One region of the Burkholderia sp. KL41 genome, then DNA from elsewhere that is predicted to be linked to it. Evidence: riboswitches for the same ligand, from Rfam matches in the RefSeq annotation. Region 1 holds a riboswitch; the other holds the start of a gene.
What was found. Region 1 has a riboswitch for cobalamin ahead of PQB87_RS19575 (CbtB domain-containing protein). Riboswitches for the same ligand answer to the same signal wherever they lie in the genome.
Positions count from the first base shown of each region.

Region 2: linked by a shared signal. The riboswitch ahead of PQB87_RS08900 (HoxN/HupN/NixA family nickel/cobalt transporter) and the one ahead of PQB87_RS19575 (CbtB domain-containing protein) in region 1 are both predicted to bind cobalamin.

Region 1 is NZ_CM174447.1:419,705-425,355, forward strand. Features, by position in the region: gene PQB87_RS19555 (MFS transporter) at 1-62, shown strand, start outside; gene PQB87_RS19560 (2OG-Fe(II) oxygenase) at 292-1,035, opposite strand; gene PQB87_RS19565 (inorganic phosphate transporter) at 1,330-2,922, opposite strand; gene PQB87_RS19570 (histidine phosphatase family protein) at 3,098-3,670, opposite strand; cobalamin riboswitch at 3,719-3,860, shown strand; gene PQB87_RS19575 (CbtB domain-containing protein) at 3,894-4,103, shown strand; gene PQB87_RS19580 (CbtA family protein) at 4,117-4,839, shown strand; gene PQB87_RS19585 (LysR family transcriptional regulator) at 4,862-5,651, opposite strand, start outside.
Region 2 is NZ_CM174446.1:1,914,992-1,920,642, reverse strand. Features, by position in the region: gene cobN (cobaltochelatase subunit CobN) at 1-856, opposite strand, end outside; gene cobW (cobalamin biosynthesis protein CobW) at 863-1,951, opposite strand; gene PQB87_RS08900 (HoxN/HupN/NixA family nickel/cobalt transporter) at 1,978-3,036, opposite strand; cobalamin riboswitch at 3,225-3,489, opposite strand; cobalamin riboswitch at 4,346-4,583, shown strand; gene cobA (uroporphyrinogen-III C-methyltransferase) at 4,694-5,503, shown strand; gene PQB87_RS08890 (cobalamin biosynthesis protein) at 5,500-5,651, shown strand, end outside.

The DNA.
Region 1 (5,651 bases):
GTTATGCGCGGCTGGCTTCCGATGCAGGCGATCGGCTGCGGGCGAGTGTGGCGCGAGGGTAGGTCGAACGGTGCATCCAATTTGCACCGCGACAGGTGAGCGCGACTGTTTTTCGTCGCTCACCCGAAACGTCGATTCGTTGTGGCTACGATGGCCTGACGGTCAGCGCAGTCGGCCATTTGTCACTGCTGCGGGCGTGGGGGCAATAGCGTAACGCGGTGCTCCCCGCGCGAACCGGAAATCATCCGCGTGACGAACGTCGGGACGGCACCACGCTCGTCCTCGCTGCCGTCACTGCGCGTCATGAAAGATGATGCCGACGGTGTGACGGTGGCCACTGCGAATCCGGCTCACGCCGTGGCGCAGGTTGACGCGATAGACGCCGCGCGTCCCCTGCACGGGTCTGCCATGCACGGCGAAGATCACCGCGTCGCCTTGCATCAGCGGCACCACTTCCGCCCGTGATTGCATGCGTGGCCGCTGTTCCGTCAACACGAATTCCCCGCCCGTGAAATCGCGGCCCGGCGCCGACAGCAGGATCGCGACCTGCAGCGGAAACACGTGCTCGCCATAAAGATCCTGATGGAGACAGTTGTAGTCGTCGGGACCGTATTGCAGGATCAGCGGCGTCGGTCGCGTCTGCCCCGCCGCCCGGCAGCGATCGAGGAATGTCGTGTGGTCGTTCGGATAGCGGACGTCGATTCCGAGTGCCTGGTTCCAGCGATTCGCGATGGGTGCGAGATGCGGGTAGATCGTCGTGCGAAGCTCGGCAATGACTGCGGGCAGCGGGTACGCGAAGTACTTGTATTCGCCGCGGCCGAATCCGTGCCGCGCCATCACGACGCGTGAACGATAAAGCGCATCCCGTGGATAGAGCGACGCGAGCGCATCGCATTCGTTCGTGGAAATCAGGCCCGGCACACGCGCGCATCCATAGCGATCGAGTTCGGCGCCGACAGTCGGCCAGTCGATGGCGTCGACGCGTTGTGCGATGTCCGGCGATTCGACGGCAGGTTGCAGATCGGCGATGTTCACGGGCGTCCCTTGGTTCGTCAGCGATGTGGCGCGAGTCGTGCGGAATGCCCGGAAGCATTGCGCGCACGGTTGGAGCCACGAAGAAAGTCGATGAACCCAGTCTAGCGACGTTCGTGTGCAGACGCGCTCCAGATCTTGCGCTTCAATTCGGAAGCAAGAGGGAAAGGCACGGGACGCGCACGGACACATCGAAGGCGGCGACGTATCAGTGTGGAGAGGCGGAGAGGCGGAGAAGCGAGCGGCGAATCTTCCACGACAGGCGGCCGGCTCACCGGCCACCCGTCGCAACGTGAATCAAGCCATCGACCGGAACAACCAGTAGAGCCCGCCGGCAAGCACGATCGACGCCGGCAGCGTCAGCACCCACGCGAGCACGAGGCTGCGCACCGTGCTCCACTGCAGCCCGGAGCCGTTCGCCGCCATCGTGCCCGCGACACCCGACGACAGCACGTGTGTCGTCGACACGGGCAATCCGTACACGTCGGCGGCGCCGATCGTCAGCATCGCGACGAGTTCGGCCGATGCGCCTTGTCCGTACGTCAGATGCTGCTTGCCGATTTTCTCGCCGACGGTCACGACGATCCGCTTCCAGCCGACCATCGTGCCGAGGCCCAGCGCGATCGCGACGGCAACCTTCACCCACGTCGGAATGAATTTGGTCGCGTGGTCGAGTTGCTTGTGATAGTTGTCGATCGCCAGCTTGTCGTCGGCCGCGAACGCGGGCTGACCCGACTTCTCGATCAGGCGGATTGCTTCGGATACCAGATACATCGTGTTGCGCACGTTGTCGACGTCGCGCTGCGGCACGTCTGCCATCGAGCCCGACGCGCCGACCGCGGTCGCGAGCGATGTCGACAGCTGCTGGACGGCCGGCAGCACTGCAGGCGTCAGTTCGCGATGCTGCACGTAGCGCTCGACGTCGGCACGCGGGTTCGCGGACGGCGCGACGCCGTTCGTGTACTTCCCGAATGTCGCGGCCGCCTGGTTCGCGACCGCCACGAAGGTCTGCGTCTCGGCCGGCGTGACGGCCTTGTTCAGCGCATAGGCGGTGGGCACCGTGCCGATCAGGATCAGCATGATGAGCCCCATCCCTTTCTGCCCGTCGTTCGAACCGTGCGCAAACGACACGCCCGTGCAGGTCAGGATCAGCAGGCAGCGAATCCAGAACGGCGGCGGCTGGTCTTTCGGCGGCTCCTTGTACAACTCCGGAACCCGCACGAGCGTCTTCAGTACGAGCAGCAACAGCGCTGCGCACAGAAAGCCGACGATCGGCGAGAACAGCAGCGACCTGCCGACACCGAGCGCCTGGCCCCAGTCGACGCCGCTCGTGCCGGACGGCCCGTGCATCAGCTGGTTCATCAGCCCGACGCCGATGATCGAACCGATCAGCGTATGCGAACTCGACGACGGCAACCCGAAATACCAGGTCGCGAGGTTCCACACGATCGCGGCGATCAGCAGCGCGAACACCATCGCGAAGCCCGCGCCGCTGCCGACCTGCAGGATCAGCTCGACCGGCAGCAACTGCAGGATGCCGAACGCAACGGCACCGCTCGAGACCATTACGCCGAGGAAGTTCCACATGCCGGACCAGATCACCGCGACGTTCGGCGTCAGCGAGTGCGTATAGATCACGGTGGCGACCGCGTTCGCGGTGTCGTGGAAGCCGTTGACGAATTCGAAGCCGAGTGCGATCAGCAGCGCGGCGCCGAGCAGCAGGTACGGGAACAGTTTCCCTTCGCGGACCGGAGCCAGATCGTCGATCAGGTGCGTGGCGATGTAGAGCGCGCCGAGCGCCAGCACCAGCAGGAAGACGGCATAGCCGACCTGTCTGGTGCGTTCGACGGAGCCCGGGTTGTTCGGTGCGGACGAAGCAGGTTGATTCATGACGGCATCTCGTGAGGGAACCGCGTCCGATCCTATCTGCGGCCAGCAGTCAGTTTGATGACAGTCGGAACCACGCACGGTGTGCCTTGCCGATGCGTAAGGCGATTGAAGGCGTGTATGCGCAACGTGACGCGCCAGCCCGCATCGTCGTCCACATAGTGAGCGCAATAGCGCTCTACGCGTTGCCGTCCGTGCTCAACGTCCATCCGTTCGGCGACGCAACAAGCGTCGTGCAGGACAGCGGCGCGACGTCGATGCGGGCCGCTGCCTTCGAATCCATCCGCCGCACATGGGCGACGGCCGCGCGGACGATTGGCGCATGCGTGATTGCGACGATGTCGCGATCTTGCCGCAGCGCGTTCAACCACGTGCCGACGCGGTGCATGGCTGCTTCGAACGATTCACCGCCGTGTGGCGACGCTGACGGGTCTGCGATCCACGCGTCCAGTTCGTCCGGCAAGTCGCGTGCGAGGTCGTGCAGGCGCTGGCCTCGCCAGTTGCCGTAATCGATGTCGCGCAGTGCGTCGTCGATGTCGACATGAAGTCCGAGCGCATCGGCGGTCTGCCGCGCGCAGCATGCGGGGCTGCACAGCGCGAGCGCGCCGGCGGTACCTGCCCACCGGCCGCGTAGCGCAGCGGCTTCGGCGAGCCCGCGCGTATCGAGCGGATCGTCGTCGGGAAACGTGCCGGTGCGCATCGCCCGGGTCGATGCGTGTGCGATCAGGCGCAGCGAGGTAGGCATGTTCATGTCGGTTTTCGGATGATCCGGGACGGGCGCACGTGTCCGCCTGGCAGCGCTTCTTCAATACGCGAACGTTCGCGCGTACAATTCGCCCGATACGAAGCGCGGAAGCCGGTGCAAGCCCGGCGCGGTCGCGCCACTGTAACCGGTGATCGATGATCCCGGAAGCCAGACCTGCCTTCGTATCCATCCAACATTTGTCGGGGCGCGATTCCCCTGAGGTGCATCCATGAGCGAAGCAGTGCTGAGGCCGGCGGTCGTGCCGGCGCCCATCCCCGTCCGTGAACTGTTGCCGTGGGCCGTGTTCGTCGGCCTGATCCTGTTGCTCGCGCTTTATTTCGTCGGCGCGGAACAAGGTGCGACGTCGCTCGTGCCGGGCATGTACGTCCACGAATTCGTCCACGACGGCCGCCACCTGCTCGGCTTCCCCTGCCACTGACGCGGAGTTCACGATGGTCGGAAAGCTGCTCATGCGCGGGATGCTCGCAGGCATCGCCGCAGGCCTCCTCACGTTCGGTTTCGCAAAGGTCGTCGGCGAACCGCAAGTCGATCAGGCAATCTCCTTTGAAGAAAAAGCCGACGCCGCCAAGGGCGACGCACCGGAGCCGGAGCTGGTCAGCCGCCACACGCAGGCCGGCCTCGGCTTGCTGACGGGCGTCGTGACCTATGGCGCGGCATTCGGCGGGCTGTTCTCGCTGGTCTTCGCGTATGCCTACGGGCGAGGCAGCCGCCTCCCGGCCCGTCCGCTGGCCGCGTGGCTCGCGCTGGCGGCGTTCATCGCGCTCGTGATCGTGCCGAACCTCAAGTACCCGGCCAATCCGCCGTCGGTCGGCGACCCCGACACGATCGGCTATCGCACGGGCCTGTTCTTCCTGATGATCGCGATTTCCGTCGCGACGATGGTGTTCTCGGTCAGCGTGCGCCGCCATCTGCTGGCGAAGCTCGGCCAGTGGAACGCGTCGATCGTCGCCGGGCTCGTGTTCGTCGCGATCATCGCGGCCGTGCAGATCGGGTTGCCGTCCGTCAGCGAGTTGCCGGCCGATTTCCCGGCGGCCTTGCTGTGGAAGTTCCGCGTGGCGGCGATCGGCATGCAGGTGATCATGTGGACGACGATCGGCCTGCTGTTCGGCGCATGGGTCGAGCGCGGCGAACGCATCGGCATGCGCGCCGCCTGACGCGCACGGCAACGGGGCACGCCTAGCGCAGCATGCGTGGCGCGCTCCCCGTCGATTCGCGCGCCAGCGCGACGAACGCGGCCAGATAGTCGATCGATGCGTCCGCTTCGCGGATGCCGAGGAAGATCTGCTTTGCGATTCCCTTCTTGCCGAGCTTGACCGGCACGACCGGCATCCGGTCGGCGTATTCGTCGGCAAGCCATCTCGGCAGCGCGGCCACGCCGCGCTCGCTCGCCACCATCTGCAGCATGATGTCGGTCGTCTCGATCGACTTGTGCCGCCTCGGCACAATGCCGGCCGGCGTCAGGAACTGGTTGTAGATGTCGAGCCGGTCGGTTTCGACCGGATAGGTGATCAGGATCTCGTCGGTCAGCTGTTCGGGCGTCACGTAATCGGCGTTCGCGAACCGGTGCGAATCGGCGACCACCAGCACCTGCTCGTAGTCGAACACGGGGTCGAAGCGCAGGCCCGGCTTGTTCAGCGGATCGGGCGTCACGAGCACGTCGATGTCATAGCCGAACAGGGCGCCGATGCCGCCGAACTGGAAGCGCTGCTTCACGTCCACGTCGACGTCGGGCCAGCGCGACAGGTACGGCGACACGACCTTCAGCAGCCACTGGTAGCACGGGTGGCACTCCATCCCGATGCGCAGCGTGCCGCGCTCGCCCTTCGCGTACTGCTTCATCCGCTCCTCGGCGAGCTCGAACTGCGGCAGCAGCCGGTTCGCCAGCTTCAGCAGATACTGCCCGCCCTGGGTGAGCCGCAGGCCGCGGCCTTCCCGATCCCAGATCGGCGTGCCGAGCTGCTGCTCA
Region 2 (5,651 bases), on a different replicon from region 1:
CCCCGGCGAGCACGTCGTGTTCCGGGCTGTCGATCGCGCCGGCCGCGAACGCGGTCGTGTTCAGCACGAGTGCGACGTCGTGCGTGTCGCAGAGCTGCGTGATGACTTCGCGGCTCACCGCATCCTTCAGCGACGTGACCGCGATCGGCAGCGGATTCAGCCCCTCCTGAACGAGCGCATCGGCCAGCGCGTCGAACACGGCCGTGTTCGCGGCCTGCCAGTGCGCGCGATAGAACAGGATCGCGACGACCGGTGCGCCCGGCGTCCAGCGCGGCCGCCAGTCGTCGACGCTCGCGCGGTTGCGCGCCGGGTGATACAGCGCGGCGGCCGGCAACGGGCGCGGCGGTTCGGGTTCGTCGCCGAAGCCGAGTGTGTGGAATGCGATGCTGCGCAGCAGCGCCTCGGCGTTGTGCACGCCGCCTTCGCGCAGGTAGCGCCACCACAGCCGGCACAGGCCGGGCGCGACGGTGCTTTTCGCGACGAGGTTCGGGTCTTCCTGCAGGTCGCCCGAGAACATCGCGAGCTGCTGCGCGCGCTTCGACGCGAGCGACACGGCCTGCTCGATCCCATACGGCCAGTACGCTTCGCCGCCGAGATGATCGATCACGACCGCCTTCGCGTGCTGCAACACGTCGTCGACGTAGAAATCGACCGACGCCGGCTGCCGCAGGAACGTGACGTTCGCGAGCCGCACGCTCGGGAAGCCGGCCGGCAGGTGCGGCACGACGCTGGCAAGCAGCGACAGCGTCGTGTCGGCCGAGCTCAGGATCACGATGTCGGCCGGTTGCTGGTCGATCCGGACGACACCCTGCGTATCGTCGACGAAGCCGCCCGGCGTGGTGCGCAGCAGATGCATCGTGCGTTACGCCTGTTGCGGTTCGGCCGCGCACGCGGCGTCGAACGCGCGTTGCAGCACGGCCGCGTCGAGATCCTCGCCGATCAGCACGAAGCGGCTCGCGCGCGTTTCGCCGTCCTGCCAGCGGCGGTCGAAATAGCTGTCGAAGCGGCGGCCGACACCCTGGATCACGAGCCGCATCGGCGCGCCGGGCAGCGCGGCGAAGCCTTTCGCGCGGTAGATCGTATGCGCTTCGACGACGCGCTGCAGCGCGGCGATCGTCGCCTCGCGCGTGCCGGCGTCGCCGGACACGACCACCGAGTCGAAATCGTCGTGATGGTGATCGTGATCGCCGTCGTCGGCCGAGCCGTGATGGTCGTGGCGCAGGTGGATCGTTTCTTCCGACGCCGATTCGAGGCCGAGCAGCATCGCGAGATCGAGCTCGCCGCGCGTCGCGCGCACGATCTTCACCTGCGGCGGGATCTCGTCGCGAATCGCGGTTTCGATCTGCGCAAATTCCGCATCGCCGACGAGATCGGCCTTGTTCACGATCACGAGATCGGCGGACGACAGTTGATCGGCGAACAGCTCGTGCAGCGGCGATTCGTGGTCGAGGTTCGGGTCGGCGCGGCGCTGCGCGTCGACGGCCTGCGGGTTTTCCGCGAACTGGCCGCTCGCGGCGGCCGGCCCGTCGACGACGGTCACGACCGCGTCGACCGTGAAGCTGTTGCGGATCGTCGGCCAGTTGAACGCCTGCACGAGCGGCTTCGGCAGCGCGAGCCCGGACGTCTCGATCAGCACGTGGTCGATGTCCGCGCGACGCTCGACGAGCGCTTCCATCACCGGATAGAACTCTTCCTGCACGGTGCAGCACAGGCAGCCGTTCGCGAGTTCGTAGAGCTGGCCCGACGCTTCGCCCTGCGCACCGTCGGCATCTTCGCAGCCGATGCCGCAACCCTTGAGGATTTCGCCGTCGATGCCGAGTTCGCCGAATTCGTTGACGATCACCGCGATGCGGCGGCCTTCGGCGTGTTGCAGGATGTGGCGCATCAGCGTCGTCTTGCCGCTGCCGAGAAAGCCCGTGACGATCGTGACGGGAAGCTTGCGTAGGGTCATGGAATATCCAGGTTGGTAAGGGAGAGTCACGCCGAGATCGTCACGTCGATCTCGTCGTAGCGCTTTAGCCGGTAGATCAGGGCCGACACGAGCCAGCAGGCGAGGAACAGGCCGATCACGACATAACCGAGCATGCCGAAGTGCGACGCCACCATCGACGCGAAGTCCCACACCGGGCCCTGCAGCGACAGCTTGTCCGCGAGCAGCGCAAGCACCTCGATGCCGCCGATCAGCGCGGCGACCAGCACCGACACGAAGGTGATCGTCATGTTGTAGTAGATCTTGCGGATCGGCCGCACGTACGCCCAGCGATACGCACCCATCATCAGGATGCCGTCGGTCGTGTCGACGAGCGTCATGCCGGCGGTAAACAGCATGGGCAGCGCCATCACCGACCAGAACGACAGGCCGCCCTGCACCTGCGCCGCCGAGATGCCGAACAGCGCGATCTCGGTCGCCGTGTCGAAGCCGAAGCCGAACAGGAACCCGACCGGATACAGGTGCCAGCTGCGCGACACGAGCCGGAACAGCGGACGGAACAGGCGCGCAAGCACGCCGCGCTGGTTCAGCAGCATGTCGAGATCGGCGTCGACGATCGGCTCGCCGCGCCGCGCGGCGCGAAACGTCCGGTAGACGGAAATCAGGATCAGCAGGTTCGCGATCGCGAGCACCAGCAGGAAGAACGCCGATACGCTCGTGCTGATCACGCCGCCCCACGCTTTCATGCTCTCGAAGCGCGCGAGCGACGCGGCCGTGAGCGTCACCACGACCGACATCACGATCACGACCGTCGAGTGGCCGAGCGAGAAGAACAGGCCCGCGCCGAGCGGGCTGCGGCCCTCCTGCATCAGCTTGCGCGTGACGTTGTCGATCGCCGCGATGTGGTCGGCGTCGACCGCATGACGCAGCCCGAACACGTACGCGAGCAGCGCGGTGCCGAGCAGCACGGGCTGGCCGTGGAAGGCGGCGAATGCCCAGATCCACGCGCCTGCGTTGAAGGCGATCAGCAGCGCATAGATCGCGACGATCTTGCCGCGCAACCCGGACGGACTGTCGTTGAACAGGCGAAACAGCGAATCGGGCATGACGCTCCCTTGCGAACGGTCGACATGAAGAATGCCAACACGGCCGTCGCTGCGCGGCCCCGCGCGATCCGGCCCTTCGTCGCACCGGAACATGCGCGCTCGCGCAGGCGGCCGGACGTCGGGAATCGGGAAACGCTCGGGTGTCGGGCACGCTGCGGCCGTGGACGATGCGCCGCCTCCCCGCGGCGCTGAACCCCAACGTTTAGGCCGGTATCCGGGCTGACGAACACGCCGCTTCGCCTTCCCGGATGCGCAAGGCATCCAGTGGCGGTCGTCCGCATGCGCGCGGCATGCGGCGAAGCGGCGTTGCATCGCGGCGGGCACGATGCGTTCGCTTACCGTTGCGGGGGCAGCACAGGTTGGCTCGACTGCGATGCAGGCAGGCTCCCTGTTTCCCGTTTAACTGCGCGCGCCGGAGCGGCGCGCGCGAGCACCAAAACGCGTGCGAGTGTAGGCGCCGGGGGCGGGAGCGTCAAGGCGACGAGCGGCCAGGCCGGCCGGATGAACCGGCGGGCAGCGATCCGGCGCGGGTTTGCCGGGGAAATCGTTCGACTGTCTGACGCACCCGACAACCCGTGCGGGATCGAGCGCGAAGCAGTACGACTCGCCATCCGAAGCGGTTTTTCAGAATTGACGGCCGTTCACGTTGTCCGCAATCGCAAGGCCAGCGCCGCAGCAGGTGCAGCGTGGGGTTGCGCGCAGAAACGTTCATTCTCTTTGGAGATTCGGATGATTGACGTTGCGCAGCCGATATTCGATTGTCCGCTTCAGACAGTTTTCGATGATCGAGATAAACCACTGCGACACATTCGTTCAGACCATGAATATTGTCCGATTGTATGTGGCCATCGCCGTATGGCTGTCGATGGCGCTCTTGTTTCCGTTTGCCCTGAAGGGGATGGATTCCCCTCTTGCAACGGTCGCGAAAGTACTGATGTGGTCGTACTGCATTCTGCAAACGCTACGGGAATCGAAGCGGTGCTTGTGAAGCAGCCCGCTGCGACTAAGAGCCGATCGCGTATATCGCACCTGTTTCGCAATCGGCATCGAGCCGCATCGGCCGCCGGCGCACTGGCCGGTGCCGCGGTCTGTGGCCCGAATCGCGGCGGCATCGGCGGCAGTTCCGGCTCGTCCGGAGGCGCGGGCGGTTGCCGAAGCCTTACTTGAAACACCTGGCGACTGTGCGCCGCCGCGCTTTGCGGGATCGGGGCATGGCTTTCATTTGCTCGGCGACATGTTCGCCGAGCGTCGCAAAGACCGACGACGGGTGAGCGCCCACCCCGCATGCGTTTGCGCCGGTGCGCTGTGCTATCGTATGCGCCGCGTTCGGTGCTCGCATGCGCATTCCGTGCATGCAGTTAAACGGGAAACAGGAGGCGGATCGTCGCCCTGCCTGTGCTGTCCCCGCAACGGTACGCCGCCCGCGCGACGCGCTTCCCCGCGCACGCGCCCATGCCGCCCACGATGCCACTGCCCTTCCACCGGGCGGGAAGGCTGCGGCCTGGCAAGCGGCCAGCCCGGATACCGGCCGACGCAAGGGGCGAGCCCGACGCTCGCCGAACGCCCGATCCGCGGGGGACGGATCGGGTGCGCATTCCGCCCGCGTTCGCGCGGGCTTCGCCCGATCCGTTATGCGTTGCCTGTCTGCCGGCCGCCGATGTGCCGCCCGCCTTCCCCTTTCCACTGTTTCGACACGGTGCGCGCCGTGCCGCGCCCGATGAGTCGCGCGTGGCTCATCGGCGCCGGCCCCGGCGACGCCGACCTGCTGACGCTCAAGGCCGTCCACGCGATCGGCTCGGCCGACGTGCTGCTCGTCGACGATCTCGTGAACCCCGACGTGCTGCGCCATGCGCGCGCCGACGCGCACATCGAGCACGTCGGCAAGCGCGGCGGCCATGCCTCGACGCCGCAGGAGGCGATCGTCGCGGCGATGCTCGCGCACCTGCGCGCGGGCCGCAGCGTCGCACGGCTCAAGGGCGGCGACCCGTTCGTGTTCGGCCGCGGCGGCGAGGAACTGGCCGCGCTCGGCGCCGCGGGATTTCGAGTCGAGGTCGTGAACGGCGTCACGGCGGGCATCGCCGCACCAGCCGCGCTGGGCATTCCGGTCACGCAGCGCGGCGACGCGCAGGGCGTGATCTTCGTCACGGGCCACGGCGCGGGCGCCGACGAACCCGACTGGCGCGCGCTCGCGGCCACGCGCATGACGATCGTCGTCTACATGGGCATCCGCCGGCTCGACACGATTGCAGCCGCGCTGCGCGAAGGCGGCCTGCCCGGCGACACGCCGTGCGCGGCGATCGAGAACGCGACGCGCCCCGAACAGCGGCACGTGCTCGCGACGCTCGACACGCTCGTCGAACAGGTCGGCGCGACCGGCATCGGCTCGCCGGCCATCGTCGTGATCGGCCGCGTCGCGGCGTTCGCCGACGATCCCGCGGTACGTGCCGCACTCGGCAGCCGCACATGATGCGCGTCGCGATCGGTGTCGGTTTCCGCGCGGACGTGACGGCCGCGCAACTCGATGCCGCGATCCGCGTCGCGCTGATGCGGTACCCGGCTGCCGAACCGGCGCTCGTCGCCACGCTCGCCGACAAGGCGCGCGCACGCGCGCTGCG